2 regions of the Geobacillus sp. JS12 genome follow, and region 1 is predicted to be linked to the other one. Evidence: a T-box and tRNA genes for the amino acid it is inferred to sense, from the RefSeq annotation. Region 1 holds a T-box; the other holds one or more tRNA genes.
What was found. A T-box is a leader RNA that pairs with one kind of tRNA and senses whether it is charged. The one in region 1 lies ahead of alaS (alanine--tRNA ligase), so its partner is inferred to be a tRNA-Ala.
Positions count from the first base shown of each region.

Region 1 (7,267 bases):
ACACGATCCGCGCCAATTAGGAAACGGATTTCACCCATGTTTCGACATAACCGAGCGCTTCGCCGACCTTGCTTGGGTCCTTGCCGCCAGCTTGCGCCAAATCCGGGCGCCCGCCGCCGCCCCCACCGCAACGCGACGCTACTTCTTTCACCAGCTTGCCGGCATGGAATCCTTTTTTTACCAAATCGTCCGTTACTGCGGCAATCAGTTGCACTTTTCCGCCCTGGGCGGACGCCAACACGATGACCGCCGTGCCGAGCTTTTGTTTCAAATCATCAGCCATGGCCCGCAGTTGGTTCATGTCATTGGCCTGCACTTTTGCCGCCAACACCGGCACGCCGTTTACATCTTTCACTTGACGGGTGAGGTGCTCAGCTTCCATATGGGCGAGGCGGGCAGCAAGCGATTCATTTTCGCGCTCGAGCTCTTTCAGCTCGGCAAACAGTCCGTCAAGACGCGCATTCAATTCTTTCGGGCTTGTTTTCAGTTTTTGCGCCGCCTCTTGCAAAATAGCAAGCTGTTCGCTCATAAAGCGGTATGCCGCTTCCCCGGTCACCGCTTCAATCCGGCGCGTGCCGGCGCCGATGCCGGACTCGGAGACGATTTTAAACAACCCGATGGCTGATGTGTTGGGCACATGGCAGCCGCCGCACAGCTCGAGGCTGTAGTCGCCGACTTTGACGACGCGGACGATGTCGCCGTATTTTTCGCCAAACAGCGCCATCGCGCCCATCGCTTTCGCTTCCTCGAGCGGTTTATAAAAAATGTCAACTGGGAGGCTTTTCCAAATTTGTTCGTTGACGATGGCTTCGATGCGCTCGAGCTCCTCTGGCTTCACTTGCCCAAAATGGGTGAAGTCAAAACGAAGCCGGTCCGGGGCGACAAGCGACCCCGCTTGGTTGACATGGCGGCCGAGCACGTCTTTTAGCGCTTGATGGAGCAAATGGGTCGCCGTATGGTTTTTTACGATGCGCATCCGCTTTGCTTCATCGACGCGCGCCGTATAGCGGGATCCTTTTTTCACCGTTCCGCGTTCGACGATGATCGCATGAAGATGTTGGCCGTTCGGCGCTTTTTGCACATCTTTGACGACTGCTGTTCCTGTTTCGCTTTCAAACACGCCTTGGTCAGCGATTTGTCCGCCGCTTTCGGCGTAAAATGGCGTCACATCGACGATGATTTGCGCCTCTTCGCCGGCTTTCACTTCCTCGACAAGCCGCCCGTCTTTGACGATGGCGATGACCGTCGATGCGGCAACAAGCTCATCGTAGCCGACAAACCGGCTTTCATCTTTAATGTCACCGAGCACTCCGCCTTGGACTTGCATCGAATCGACATCTTGCCGGGCCGCGCGCGCCCGTTCGCGTTGCCGCTCCATCTCGCGCTCAAATCCGGCATGGTTGACCGTCATGCCCGCTTCAGCGGCGTACTCTTCCGTCAGCTCGATCGGAAAGCCGTACGTATCATACAGGCGGAACGCTTCCTCGCCCGGAATGACACGGCTTCCTTGCTCTTTCGCCTTTTCGATCACCTCCGCCAATATGGCGAGCCCTTCATGGAGCGTTTCATGGAACCGTTCTTCTTCCGTCCGGATGACGCGGGCGATGAAATCGGCTTTTTCTTTCACCTCCGGATAGTAGTCGTGCATAATCTCGCCGACGACCGGGACGAGTTCGTACATAAACGGACGTTCAATGCCGATATGTTTCGCATAGCGCACCGCGCGGCGGAGCAGGCGGCGCAGCACATAACCGCGGCCCTCATTTGACGGCAGCGCCCCGTCGCCGATCGCGAACGTCACGGCGCGAATATGGTCGGCGATCACCTTAAAAGCGACGTCTTTGTCCGGATCTTCGCCATACCGCTCGCCGGCAATTTGCTCGGTAGCGCGGATGATCGGCATAAACAAGTCGGTTTCAAAGTTCGTCGGCACATCCTGCAAAATCGAGCACATCCGCTCCAAGCCCATGCCGGTGTCGATGTTTTTCTTCGGCAGCGGCGTGTACGTGCCGTCCGGGTTATGGTTAAACTGCGAAAAGACGAGGTTCCACACTTCCAAATAGCGCTCGTTTTCCCCGCCTGGGTACAGCTCCGGATCGTTCGGGTCGTTGCCGAACGCTTCGCCGCGGTCGTAAAAGATTTCCGTGTTCGGACCGCTCGGGCCTTCGCCGATGTCCCAGAAGTTTCCTTCAAGGCGAATGATTCGCTCTTTTGGCAAGCCGATTTCGTTGCGCCAAATGTTGTACGCTTCCTCGTCTTCCGGATGGACAGTAACGGACAACCGTTCCGGATCAAAACCGATCCATTTGTCGCTCGTTAAAAACTCCCATGCCCAATGGATCGCTTCGCGCTTGAAGTAATCGCCGATCGAAAAGTTGCCGAGCATTTCAAAAAACGTATGGTGGCGCGCCGTTTTCCCGACGTTTTCGATGTCGTTGGTGCGGATCGATTTTTGCGCGTTGCAAATGCGCGGGTTTTCCGGAACGATGCGCCCGTCAAAGTATTTTTTCAACGTCGCGACGCCGCTGTTGATCCAAAGCAGCGACGGGTCGTCGACCGGAATGAGCGATGCGCTCGGCTCAACCGCATGGCCTTTTTCTTGGAAAAACTCTAAAAACATGCGCCGCACTTCGGCGGATGTCAGCTTTTTCATGATGATCCTCCCCTTTCGCCTTTTATATAAAAAAACTCCCATCCCCTGCAGGGACGAGAGTTATGCTCGCGGTACCACCCTGTTTATGGGCAAAAAACGCCCATCACCTCTTTGGCCGTAACGCAGCCTTGCGTCAGGTTTTGCCTGCGCTCCGGATTAGCCTTCTGTTGCCCTTCATCTGGAATTTCTTTCAGCCGCGGAAATTCCTCTCTGTGCGCGAACTCGCGCGTTAAGATGGACTGCAACATACTCGATCCGTCATCGCGTTATGTATTCGCTTTTTTCATTGAAAGATTATAGACAAGCAGAGAGCATTTGTCAATGCGAAGCATAATGCTCTTTCCAATGGGCGATGGCCACTTTCAGCACCGCCGCCGTCGGAACGGCAAGAATGAGGCCGAGCACGCCGGCGAGTTCACCGCCGGCAAAGAGGGCGAGCATAATGGCAAGCGGATGCATATGCACGCTTTTGCCGACGATCAGCGGCGACAAAACGTTCCCTTCTAAAAACTGCAGGGTAAAAATGATGACAAGCACGATCACGACCATTTTCAGCGAGACGGTGGCAGCCAAAATGAGCGCTGGAACGGCGCCGATCAGCGGGCCAAAATACGGGATGATGTTCGTCACGCCAATGACAAAGCCGAGCAACAGCGGATAATCCATGCCGGCAAGCCACAAGCCGAGCGCCGCCGCCAGACCGATCGCCGCACAGACGAACAGCTGGCCGCGAATGTAGCCGCCGAGCGATTCATCGACATCCTTCAAAAACGCCATCCCCGGCCCACGCCACCGCTTCGGTGTCATGTACCAAACCGCTTTTTTCAACACATCGATGTCTTTTAACATATAGAAGACGATAAACGGAATGATCAACAGCGTCGCCGCCGAACCGATGAACGATTTGGCGGCATGAATCGCCATCGCGACGGCGGCCGCCGCTGCTTGCTCGATCTCGGCAAACATCCCCTCGATGCGTGTGTGCACCTCAAGCGGCCAATTCGACGTCTCGTCGTGGATGTGGCGCACCCATTGGCGGTATGTATTCATCAAAGACGGCAGCTGTTCATCCAGTTCACGCAACTGGGCGATGAATAGCGGCACGCCGCGGTACAAGCCGTAGCCGACCAAACCGAAAAACAACAAATAAATCAACAAAATGGCAAGGGCGCGCGGCATTCCTTTGCGATGGATGGATTCCACAAGCGGGTAGAGCAAATACGTAATAAACGACGCCAGCAAAAACGGCGTCAACACCGTTGCGATAAAATCGATGACCGGCCACCAAACGTCTTTCATCCGAACGATCAAATAGATGATTGCCGTAATCAGCAGCCATTTTCCGATGCGAAAGAACGACAGCCATTGTTGCTCGCCCATCGCCACACCTCCTACCGTTTAGTGTAGGAGATGCGGCGAGAAATATGCCTTCACCGCTTTTAGCACTATTTGACAGCCACAAGGCGCCGCCCCCGCGCAAAGGCGAGGGCGGCAGCGCCGTCAGCGGATCGCTTGCATCAAGCGGCGGCGCATCCTCCGCATCGTGCGACCGTTCATCCAATCGTTTCGTTGGGCGAGCTGATAAGCGGCGACGCCTAATCCGACTGCTAACAGCGACGTCATCATCCGGTTCATGCGTGTCCCCCCTAAAATTGGATCGTGCGTTCGTGGTCGTCAAACAAGTCGTCAAGGGAACTCAACGTTCCGTCTTCTTCCACTTGATGGGCGTGGATCATCCCTTTCGAGACGGACAGCTCAATAAAGCAATCCCAGCAGTAGTACTGGTTGACGCCGATTTTCCCTAAATTTTTTCGTTTGCAATTCGGGCAAATGAGCATGGACAGCCACTCTCCTTACATCGTTGTTTCCACGGTGACCACGCCTTCTCTGGCGGTGAACGGAGCGAGCTCCATTCGTTTCTTTCCTTCGGTCAAATCGGAAAAAAATCCCTCGCTGATCTCGTATCCGTCAATTTTGCCCAATTGCCCGTCAAAATATACGTCATCCAACAGTCCGATCGTTGTTCCGTCCGCGGTGACAACCATGCTGCCGGCGAGGCCGCGTTCGCCGTAAAGAGAGTGGCCGCTGTCAGGAGAAGGAAACGGCTGGAAGCTATCTGCATCACAGATGATGACTCGGTCGTTTTCGAACGACTGCACGGCTGAAAGCGGCAAATAACGGCGGCGGCCGAACAAACCGCCCTGTTCCGCGACAAGCCCTTTGACCGCGCCGTGGCTGGTAAACCAAATGTCAGCGATCGTTCCGACCATTTTTCCCGTCGTTTGTTCATAAATGGGAAGGCTCTTGATGTCGGAAAACGTCCGCATCGTTCTCCCACCTTTCCAGCCACCTTTAGCTTGGCTCATCGCCCATAAAGTCATACGGCGTAACGTTTTCCATCCCCATGTTCGCCTCTTCAAACGGCAGTTCGACCTCGACAAACGGAGCCGCCGCCCCCGCCAGCTTCTCAGCGAGCGCCGTCTGGCGCGCTCCGTCGCTTTGTTTTGCGACGCCGAATCGAAACGCTTCCTCTTCTCCACATAAAACGAGAAACTGCTTGCTTCTTGTCACCGCAGTATACAACAAATTCCGTTTCAACATCCGGTAATAGTTTTTGACGACGGGCAAAATGACGATTGGAAACTCGCTTCCTTGCGCCTTATGAACCGAACAGCAGTACGCATGGGTGATTTGTCCTAAATCTTGCCGTGTGTACGTCACTTCAATGCCATCAAACGAGACGACGAGCAAATCTTGCTTTTCCGTATTTTCTTTGGCGTAAAAAATGGCAACGATTTCGCCGATGTCGCCGTTAAACACATTGTCTTCCGGTTGATTGACGAGCTGCAGCACCTTATCGCCGACGCGGTAGACGACCTCACCGACCGACAGCTCCCGCTTCCCCTCAGCCGGCGGGTTGAACAGCTCTTGAAGCGCTTTGTTCAATTGGTCAATGCCCGCTGGACCACGGTACATCGGGGCGAGCACTTGAATATCTTTGACGGAAAACCCTTTTTTGCGCGCGTTGTCGGCGATTTGCCGCACGACATCGACGACCTGGCCCGCACGGCAGCGGATGAAGGAACGGTCTGCCTTCGGAGCGGTCAAATCGTCCGGCACGACGCCGCGCTTCATCTTATGGGCAAGCTCGATGATCGATGATCCTTCCGCCTGGCGATACACCTCGGTCAACCGAGCGAACGGAATGACGCCTGAAGAGAGCAAGTCTTTCAGCACTTGCCCTGGCCCGACGGATGGCAATTGATCCTCATCGCCGACGAAAATGACTTGCATGCCGTTTGGCACGGCTTTTAACAGCTGGTTGGCGAGCCACGTGTCGACCATCGACATCTCATCGATGACAAGCAGCTTGCCGGAAATCGGTTCGTTCTCGTCGCGGCTGAACCCTTCCGCCCCATTCCAGCCGAGCAAGCGGTGGATCGTCGCCGCCGGCAGCCCGGTCGCCTCGCTCATCCGCTTCGCCGCTCGGCCGGTCGGTGCGGCCAGCAGCACCGGAAACGGCTCGCCTTGTTTGTAGTCAGCCGGGTCAAGAGACAGGCCGTTTAGGGCGGCAAACAGCTCGACGATGCCTTTGATGACCGTCGTTTTCCCCGTTCCCGGACCGCCGGTCAAAATAAACAGCGGCGAAGAAAGCGCTTGTTGGATCGCTTCCCTTTGCTGGGGGCATATTGCATGCCAAGCCGTTCCTCAAGCGCCCCAAGCGCCAGCAAAAACTCCGACTCGGCAAACGCCGACGGCGGCGTCTGCCCGAGCAGCCGCTTAATGTTGGAGACGATCCCTTTCTCGGCGAAGTAAAGGGAAGGGAGATAATAACGCCCTTGCTCGGCGATCAGCTTCCCTTCCTCGCTTAACATCAGAAGCGTTTGGCTGATCGCTCGTCCATCCACCGCACCGCTCAGCCTTCCGTCAAGCAGCTCCCCGATGCGCTCCATCAGCTCTTCCTCGCGCAAATAAACGTGCCCTTCCTGCAAGCACGCCTGTTCAAGAACAAACAACGAGGCGGCGCGCAGCCGGGCCGGATGGCTGCCGGAAATGCCGAGCTGGCACCCGATTTCATCAGCGCGGCCAAAGCCGATCCCTTCGATATCCTCAACGAGCTGGTACGGGTTCTCGTGGATGATGTCAATCGCTTCTTCGCCGTACGCTTGGTAAATTTTCATGGCCAGCTGCGGGCCAAAACCGAGCTGGGCGAGGGCGATCATCGTTTGCTCAAGCCCTTCGTGGGCGCGAAGCGCATCGTACAGCTGCTTCGCCTTTTTTTTCGTCAGCTTCGGCACACGCTCTAGCGCCTTGGGGTCGCGCAAAATCGCGGCGATCGCGTTTTCGCCGAGCGTCTCGACAATCGCCGCAGCCGTTTTTTTGCCGATTCCTTTAAACAAACCGCTCGATAAATAGTGAATGACTCCTTCTTTCGTGTTCGGAAGCTGTTTGCGGAACTGACTAGCCGCATATTGGCGGCCAAAACGCGGATGTTGGCGGAATTGTCCGTAAAAGATGTAGACGTCCCCTTCGTTTAAACGCGGAAAATAGCCGGTGACGACGACTTCCTCCTCAACGGGCGCTTCATTCGTTTCCTCAACACGCACGCGGACG
Region 1 covers NZ_CP014749.1:2,167,427-2,174,693, forward strand. Annotated here, with positions in the region: gene alaS (alanine--tRNA ligase) at 17-2,653, opposite strand; T-box leader at 2,700-2,924, opposite strand; gene A0V43_RS10655 (AI-2E family transporter) at 2,972-4,033, opposite strand; gene A0V43_RS19095 (YrzQ family protein) at 4,154-4,288, opposite strand; gene A0V43_RS10660 (hypothetical protein) at 4,300-4,491, opposite strand; gene A0V43_RS10665 (PRC-barrel domain-containing protein) at 4,507-4,980, opposite strand; partial or broken gene recD2 (SF1B family DNA helicase RecD2) at 5,006-7,267, opposite strand, start outside.

Region 2 (7,267 bases), 380 kb from region 1:
CCGATCGGTTCAAATAAAATCGCCATCGACACCGTCGAGGCGCTGACCCATTTGACCGCCCAGTTCATCACCGAATGGCCGAGCAGCGTTGGAATGACGGCGAGAGCGAGAAAACAAAGCCAATCCGTCAGCTGATACGCCGTCAGCGAAAGGCGAAACAGCATCGCGTACAGCCACAACACCGCCGCGCTGATGCCATAGACGATATAGGTATACGTCATCAATGACAACCGTTGGCGCACCTCTTGGCCGAACAGCCAATACGCTGTGACAAACGCGCACGAAAGCAGCGCCAATCCATCGCCGTACAGCGCTTGGCCGCTGACGCGGAAGTCTCCCCAGCTGATGAGAACGCTGCCGATAATGGCCAACACCGCGCTCCCGACCGCGCCGACGGTCAACCGTTCGCGGAAAAACAACGCGCCGCCTGCGAAGGCAAACAGCGGCTGCAGCGTCACAAGCACGACCGAGCTGGCGACGGAGGTATAGTCAAGCGATTCAAACCAAAGGATAAAATGAAAGGCAAGCAAAACCCCAGAACAGAGCGAAAATAGCCAATCGCGCCGAGAGATGCCTCGGAGTTCGTTTCGATGCTGGAGGAACAACGGCGTCATGATGACAACGGTCAAAAAGAGCCGATAAAAGGCGATCACCGCAGACGGCGCCTGCGACCATTTGACGAAAATGGCGGATGTTGACACGGCAAGCGCACCGATGAATAGAGCGGCATAAGCCTTGATGGTGCTTGGCGGCTTCATTCGTTTTCCTCCCCTTGTCTCGGTCAAGCGCAGTTCTTGGCCGCCGTTTTCACGCCGGGCGAAAACAGGCGTCATCAGGCGTTTTCTTTCATTATACCATGAACGAGGTGAGAAGCGATGATGTTTGATCCGTTCCTCAAACTAGGGATTTCCGCCATTCTCGGGCTGATCATTGGGCTGGAACGGGAATTGAAGCGAAAACCGGTCGGGTTGAAAACGTGCCTTGTCATTTCCATTTCCAGCTGCTTGCTTACCATCGTTTCGATCGAATCGGCGTACGTCTTTCCGCTCAAAGACCATATTACGATGGACCCGCTTCGACTGGCGGCGCAAATTGTGTCCGGAGTTGGGTTCCTAGGAGCGGGCGTCATTTTGCGCCGCGGCAACGACAGCATCACCGGGCTGACGACCGCCGCGATCATTTGGGGGGCGGCAGGGATTGGAGTGGCGGTCGGCGCAGGCTTCTATTGGGAATCGGCGTTCGGCGTCGCGCTTCTCATTGTCAGTGTGGAACTCATTCCGTTTTTGATCAATTTTTTCGGACCGAAGCAGCTGCGCGAAAAAGAGGTGCTGCTGCAAATCACCGTAGCGGACGCCAAAAACATTACAAAGGTCATCGACCATTTAAAACAACAGGACATCAATATCAAAACGATGCGCATTAAAGATGTTGAAGAGAATGAACATTTGCTGAAACTAAGAGCCGTCATTGACCAAAAGCGCTCGACCGCCGAACTTTACTACGTCATCCGCTCCATTGACGATGTCGTGCACGTTGATATTGAAAGCGGGTGATCAAAAAAGGATTGCAATTGTCCGCATCCATATATATAATGGGACATGGACAGATCATCCATATCCTTTTTTGGGGCATTAGCTCAGTTGGGAGAGCGTCGTGCTGGCAGCGCGAAGGTCACCGGTTCGAGCCCGGTATGCTCCATTTGCCAAACCCTTGCCGTGCAAGGGTTTTTTATTTTCGTTTCGGAAGATGGCGATGAGCCATCTCCCTGTGAACAAATTCCCAAAAGAAGCCTCCCACCATCTAAACGTGAAGGGGCGCCAGCACCAGTGAACGACCTGACTGAACTTCAAAGCGTGGGGCACACGGGAGATCGCTCGGTTCACGTCCCGTCATGAGATGAGACTGCTCGGGCTCTTACGCCCTTCGGCTTCATCCGTCCAGGTTGGTTTTGTATTTTTTCAGACGTTCCTCGAGCTCTCGGCGCGCCTGCTCAACGTCAAAGTCGTCGTCTTCCGGCTGGCTGTAATCCATCTTCAGCCAATCCGGCACGATCTCGGTGCGGATCGGTTTCCGCATCGTTCTCCCGCCATCGGATGAAGGCGGGGCGGATCGCTGCTTCATCCGCTGTTCCCGAAACGCCAACCGCGCGGCGCGCACTTCGTCCACGGTGCGGTACCCTTTCTCCGTACAATCGCGCAAAATCGTGTCCACGTACACCCACCGTTTGGCGCCGTTTTCCACCGCGATTTTCAATGCTTCCAACACCAATTCCTCGGACGCATCGTCCACCCACGCATTGATCACGTGTTGTACACCCACTTATAGCCGTCATGGACGTTTTCGCTTTTCTTGAGCCAATAATGCAGCTGCTGAACAACGATGCTTTCGTTCAACCCGATCGCCAAAGCGAGCTGCGGCAAAATGACCAACGGTTGATCATCGAAAAGCAAGTTGGACATGTCATCCTCTCCCCCTCAAACATCCTTGATTGACGAGATGTTTCCTCATCGTTCCACTTTTTTGATAAACTTTATCGTGAACGAACGCAAATCGCCTAACAGCGCGATAACGGCCATATTGGCTTGATTTTTCGCTGAAAAACGGCAAAAACCGGCATAACATGTGCGATCGTGTGCTGAAACCCATCCATTGCGGACATCCGGTTCTTGTTCAAGAGGAAGAAATGTTTTTCGAGTGGAGGGATCGTTTTTGAAACGAATGGTCATATTCTTGTTTTGTTTCCTGTTGATGTTCCCGATTTCCGCTTTTGCCCACCCTGGCGAGCTTGATGAGTTGGGCGGGCACTTCCGCGGCAGCGACTGCGTGTATTTGCTCCATGAGCCGACTGCGCTGGCGAAGCAGGCGAAAACGAAACAAGAGCTTGTCCAACTTATTCAGAAATACAACGGCAATGAACGATGCAAGCGGCATCTCACCCCAGAACGAATCGACCTGGACGGCCATACGCTGGGGAAGAAAGAAGATCGTTCTACGTTGCGCCTTGGCCGCACCTACCCGGCTGAATTGGTCGAGTGCATCGACGGCGATACGGCGAAGTTTCGCGTCAACGGCCATGTATACACGACGAGGTTTTTGTTCATTGATACGCCGGAGAGCACGATCCAAGTCGAACCGTATGGGAAAGAAGCAAGCCGGTTTACATGTTCCCGCTTGCATCAAGGGAACATTTTGCTTGAGACCGACGGAGACGCGCTGTTTGACAAATACCAGCGGCTGCTCGCCTGGGTGTGGGTCGGCAAGCGCCTGCTGCAAGAAGACCTCGCCAAAGCCGGACTTGTCGAAGACTTTTATGACTATGGCGATTACAAATACGAAGCGCGCGTCCGCAAGGCGTACGAGGAGGCGAAACGAACCGGAGCGGGCATGTACGGCAAGCGTGCCGCTGGAGAGAGGGAGGGGGCAGGGACGGAAACGCGGCCGCAGACGAAGGAAAAGACGGCCAAGACCGATCACCCGCCGGCTTTGGAGAACAAAACGCCGCTCGAACGATCCGGCCGTCCGGTTCTTTATACGCTGCTTGGCCTAGCGGCGGCCGCCGCGCTCTATTGGCTCATCCGCCGGTTGACATGATCAACGGCCGGTGATGGAACGAATATCAGGCTTTGCAACAATGTTTTTTCAAATAAAAAAAACCTTGCAGCGCCGCAGTTTCATCCCTTGAACTTTCTCACGCACGAATCTGTCGCCACCCTTCCGGGGAAAAGAAAAAGCCTGTCCCCAGCGGGCAGGCCTTTTCTTCAACGTTTTCATCTTGTGTTTTCTCTCTCCCTCATTGCCTCGGCAATAGCTCTTCAATGCCATCTCGACCGTTTTCCATCGACGCCGGCGCCGAATCGAGCCGCCGAAATCCGTATTGTTCAAGGCGCATGATTTGTTGGTCGGTCAAATCGGTGTACGCGATGACAGACGGCGTGCCGGACGATTTGTAAATCAAATTGCCGGTCACCGGGCATTGAAACGCGTCAGCGACAAATCCTTCCCCATCTTGGATCGTAAACAGCCGAATCGGCATGACGTTCATATCCTTCCCTCTTTCCGTTCATCCTCATTACTTATGACTTCCCCGCCTCCCCCATTCTATACAAGCCGTTTGCCGACAATGACCAAATCGCGTTCCACGCCGTCCAATTCCGCCACGCGCGGAAAATATCCCCATCGTTCAAATCCGAAGCGGGAGAAAAGCCGCAAACTTGGTTCATTATGCGCAAAAATAAAGCCGAGCAGCGTCTTGATCCCCAGTTCGGGCGCCCGTTCGACCGCCCGCTCGAGCAGCTTCGCCCCAAGCCCCCGGCCGCGATGCGTTTCGGCGATATAAATGCTTACCTCCGCCGTATGGCGGTACGCCGGGCGGCCGTAAAACGACTGAAAGCTGAGCCAGGCGCAAACCGCGCCGTCGTCCTCGACGACCCAAAGCGGACGATGGTGCGGGTCGTGATCCTCAAACCACGCCCGCCTGCTGTCAACCGACACAGGCTCCAAGTCCGCCGTCACCATCCGGCTCGGGATCGTTTCATTATAAATGCGGACAATGTGCGGCAAATCTTCCATCGTCGCATCGCGGATCAACCATGATTCCATTCTCATCCCCACCTTTTCTCGATAAGCATTTCGTTTCCAAAAACGAAAAAAGCAGGAGTATAATCATAACATATGGACTGGCAAAGAAAGGGGAAAGAGATGAAGCGCCAGCTTGTCGTCTATCTTGTGTCGCTCGCCGCGTTTCTCGGCCCGTTTACGCAAACGATTTACACTCCTATTTTACCAGAAGTGCGGGAGGCGTTTGCGACTTCTTCGTTTTTGATCAACTTGACGATTTCCATTTTCACGTTCTTCCTGGCGATGATGCAAATCGTCTATGGTCCGCTCACCGACCGGAAAGGACGGAGGACGGTGCTGCTTGGCGGCATCGTCATCTACATCGCCGCTTCGCTCGGCTGTTTTTTCTCAACATCCATTTATGCGCTCTTGTTTTTCCGCGCCTTGCAAGCCGTTGGCATCGCGGCCGGGTCGGTCGTCGCCGCCACGGTCATCGGCGACTTGTTCACCGGCAAAGAGCGCGGGCGGGCGATGGGGACGTTTCAAATGATGGTCTCACTTGGCCCTGTCGTCGGGCCGATCGTCGGCGGCTTTTTGGCAGAGCATTTTCCATTTCGCACCGTCTTTTTGGCGCTCGTGGCCGTCGGCGGCTTAGTTGGTGCCGGCAATTTCCTGCTGCTGAAGGAAACGAAACCGGAAACGGCCGTTTCGTCCCCGTTTCGCCTCTCCGACTTCGCTTCAGTGCTCCGCCGCGCCGGGTCGTCGATCGTTCTGCTTGGATTTGTTCAATATTACTCGCTGTATAATTTTCTCGTCTTTTTGCCCAGCATCTTGACGGATCGGTACGGTCTGTCGGCGCAGGAAAAAGGGACGGTGTACTTGGCGATGTCGTCCATGATCGTCATCGGCAGCTTCCTCGGCGGGCGCCTTCAAGGACGCTTCCCGGAGCGGCGCATCCTCTTGGCGGCATCGTACTTGACCGTGCTGTCCATTTTCTTTTTCTTGATCGCAGCCCAACGATCGCTTTCGCTGCTTGTTTTGGCCATCGCCTTGTTCGGCTTGTTTTTAGGCCTTTCGCTCCCGGTGCAAACAACTGTGCTGACGAACGTCTTTCAGGCGAACCGCTCGACAGCGATCGGCGTGTACAACTTTTTCCGCTATATGGGCATGGCGTTCGGACCGATGATCGGCAGCGCGCTGTTTGCCGTTGGAGGGTATCATCTCGTCTACGGAATGGATGATCTTCTCTTTTTCGCCTGCGCCTTGCTGTTGACAGTACGTGTTGCCCGGACGCACCGCCAATCCGCTGTCTGACAAAACGAAGCCGCTTGCCCGACATGTTGTTCGGCAAGCGGCAGATTTCCTCGTCTTTCGCTCCATCAACGTTTCATCTGATGTCTACGTCCTTGCATCGACTCCTTCTGATTGTCGTCTGAAAAGCCGTCTTGTTCACGAAACAGACGGCGAACAACAACCGTTTTCTTGCGGGCCGCCCGGACGCTTCATGCCGGAAAACGCCTTTACTCGAACCAAGCGCGCTCGGGAAACGCAAGAAGGCTCCCGCGCTGTCAGCCGGCCTCCCCTTTTCACTCCCGCTCTTCCGTCAATTCCGAAACCGGCACATCCCGGCGCTCATGAAGCCGCCCGTCGCGCAAATGGACGGTCGCCGTCTGTTTTTCTTCATCATACCCGTCAATCCATACCGATACGCCGTTGTAATACACCGGAATATCGGCAGGAGAAGAAACGATTTGTTTGACACGGTTCATATCCATGACCACTGTCCCCTTTCTCTCATGTTCCGTTTCCTAGTATGGGAAAAAACAGGAATGTTTATGCAAAAACGGCTCACACTAAAAAAAGACAAAAGCAAAAGAGGGGTGGACGATGAAAACAAGAAACGTGCTGTTATCGTATTGGCGCTGGCCGCCCGTGCTTCGCCTGTTTGTCTCGGCGAGCGCGTTGATCGTGTTGTTTGGCGCGCTGATGCGCTTCATTGAACCAGAGACGTTCCGCACGGTGTTCGACGGCGTGTGGTGGGCGATCGTGACCGCGGCGACAATCGGCTACGGCGACATCGTCCCGAAAACGGTCGCCGGAAAACTCGCGGCCATTGGGCTTATCATCCTTGGCACCGGCATCCTCACTGCTTATTTCGCTTCCGTCTCCGCCGCGGCCGCCGCCCGGGAAACCGCCTTTACAAGCGGCCAGCTCCCGTATACAGGGGGCGGCCATGCAGTGATCGTCGGCTGGAACGAGAGGGCGCGCGAGGTGCTCTTTCGCCTCTCGCGGCACGACGCCTCCATGCGTTTCGTCCTCATCGACGCCACCGTTCCGTCCCACCCGCTTCTAGACGCGCCGGTTCATTTCATTAAAGGAACGGCAAGCGACGATGCGGTGCTGGAGAAGGCCAATATTCAAGAAGCGCGTTTTTTGCTCATCACCGCCGATCCGCATAAAGCGGAATCGGAAGCCGATAAAGATACGATTGTCACGCTGCTTGCCGCCAAAAGCCTCAACCCGTCGGTGTACGCCATCGTGGAAATCCTAACGGGCCGAAACGTCCAGAACGCCTTCCGCGCCGGGGCGGATGAGGTGATTCAGACAAACTTGCTGGCGAGTTTCGCCATGGCTGCCAGCCTTCGCTCGCCGGGCGCCGCCAGCGTGTGGGAGACGGCGCTTTACCGCCTGGACGGACAGACGCTCTGCC
Region 2 covers NZ_CP014749.1:2,544,237-2,551,503, forward strand. Annotated here, with positions in the region: gene A0V43_RS12485 (DMT family transporter) at 1-758, opposite strand, end outside; gene A0V43_RS12490 (MgtC/SapB family protein) at 876-1,553, shown strand; tRNA gene A0V43_RS12495 (tRNA-Ala) at 1,626-1,698, shown strand; partial or broken gene A0V43_RS12500 (DnaD domain protein) at 1,930-2,301, opposite strand; gene A0V43_RS21020 (hypothetical protein) at 2,301-2,459, opposite strand; gene A0V43_RS12505 (thermonuclease family protein) at 2,710-3,591, shown strand; gene A0V43_RS12510 (hypothetical protein) at 3,791-4,042, opposite strand; gene A0V43_RS12515 (GNAT family N-acetyltransferase) at 4,099-4,599, opposite strand; gene A0V43_RS12520 (MFS transporter) at 4,672-5,871, shown strand; gene A0V43_RS12525 (H-type small acid-soluble spore protein) at 6,144-6,332, opposite strand; gene A0V43_RS12530 (potassium channel family protein) at 6,445-7,267, shown strand, end outside.
Region 2: it encodes a tRNA-Ala, which carries the amino acid that the T-box ahead of alaS (alanine--tRNA ligase) is inferred to sense. The anticodon was not compared.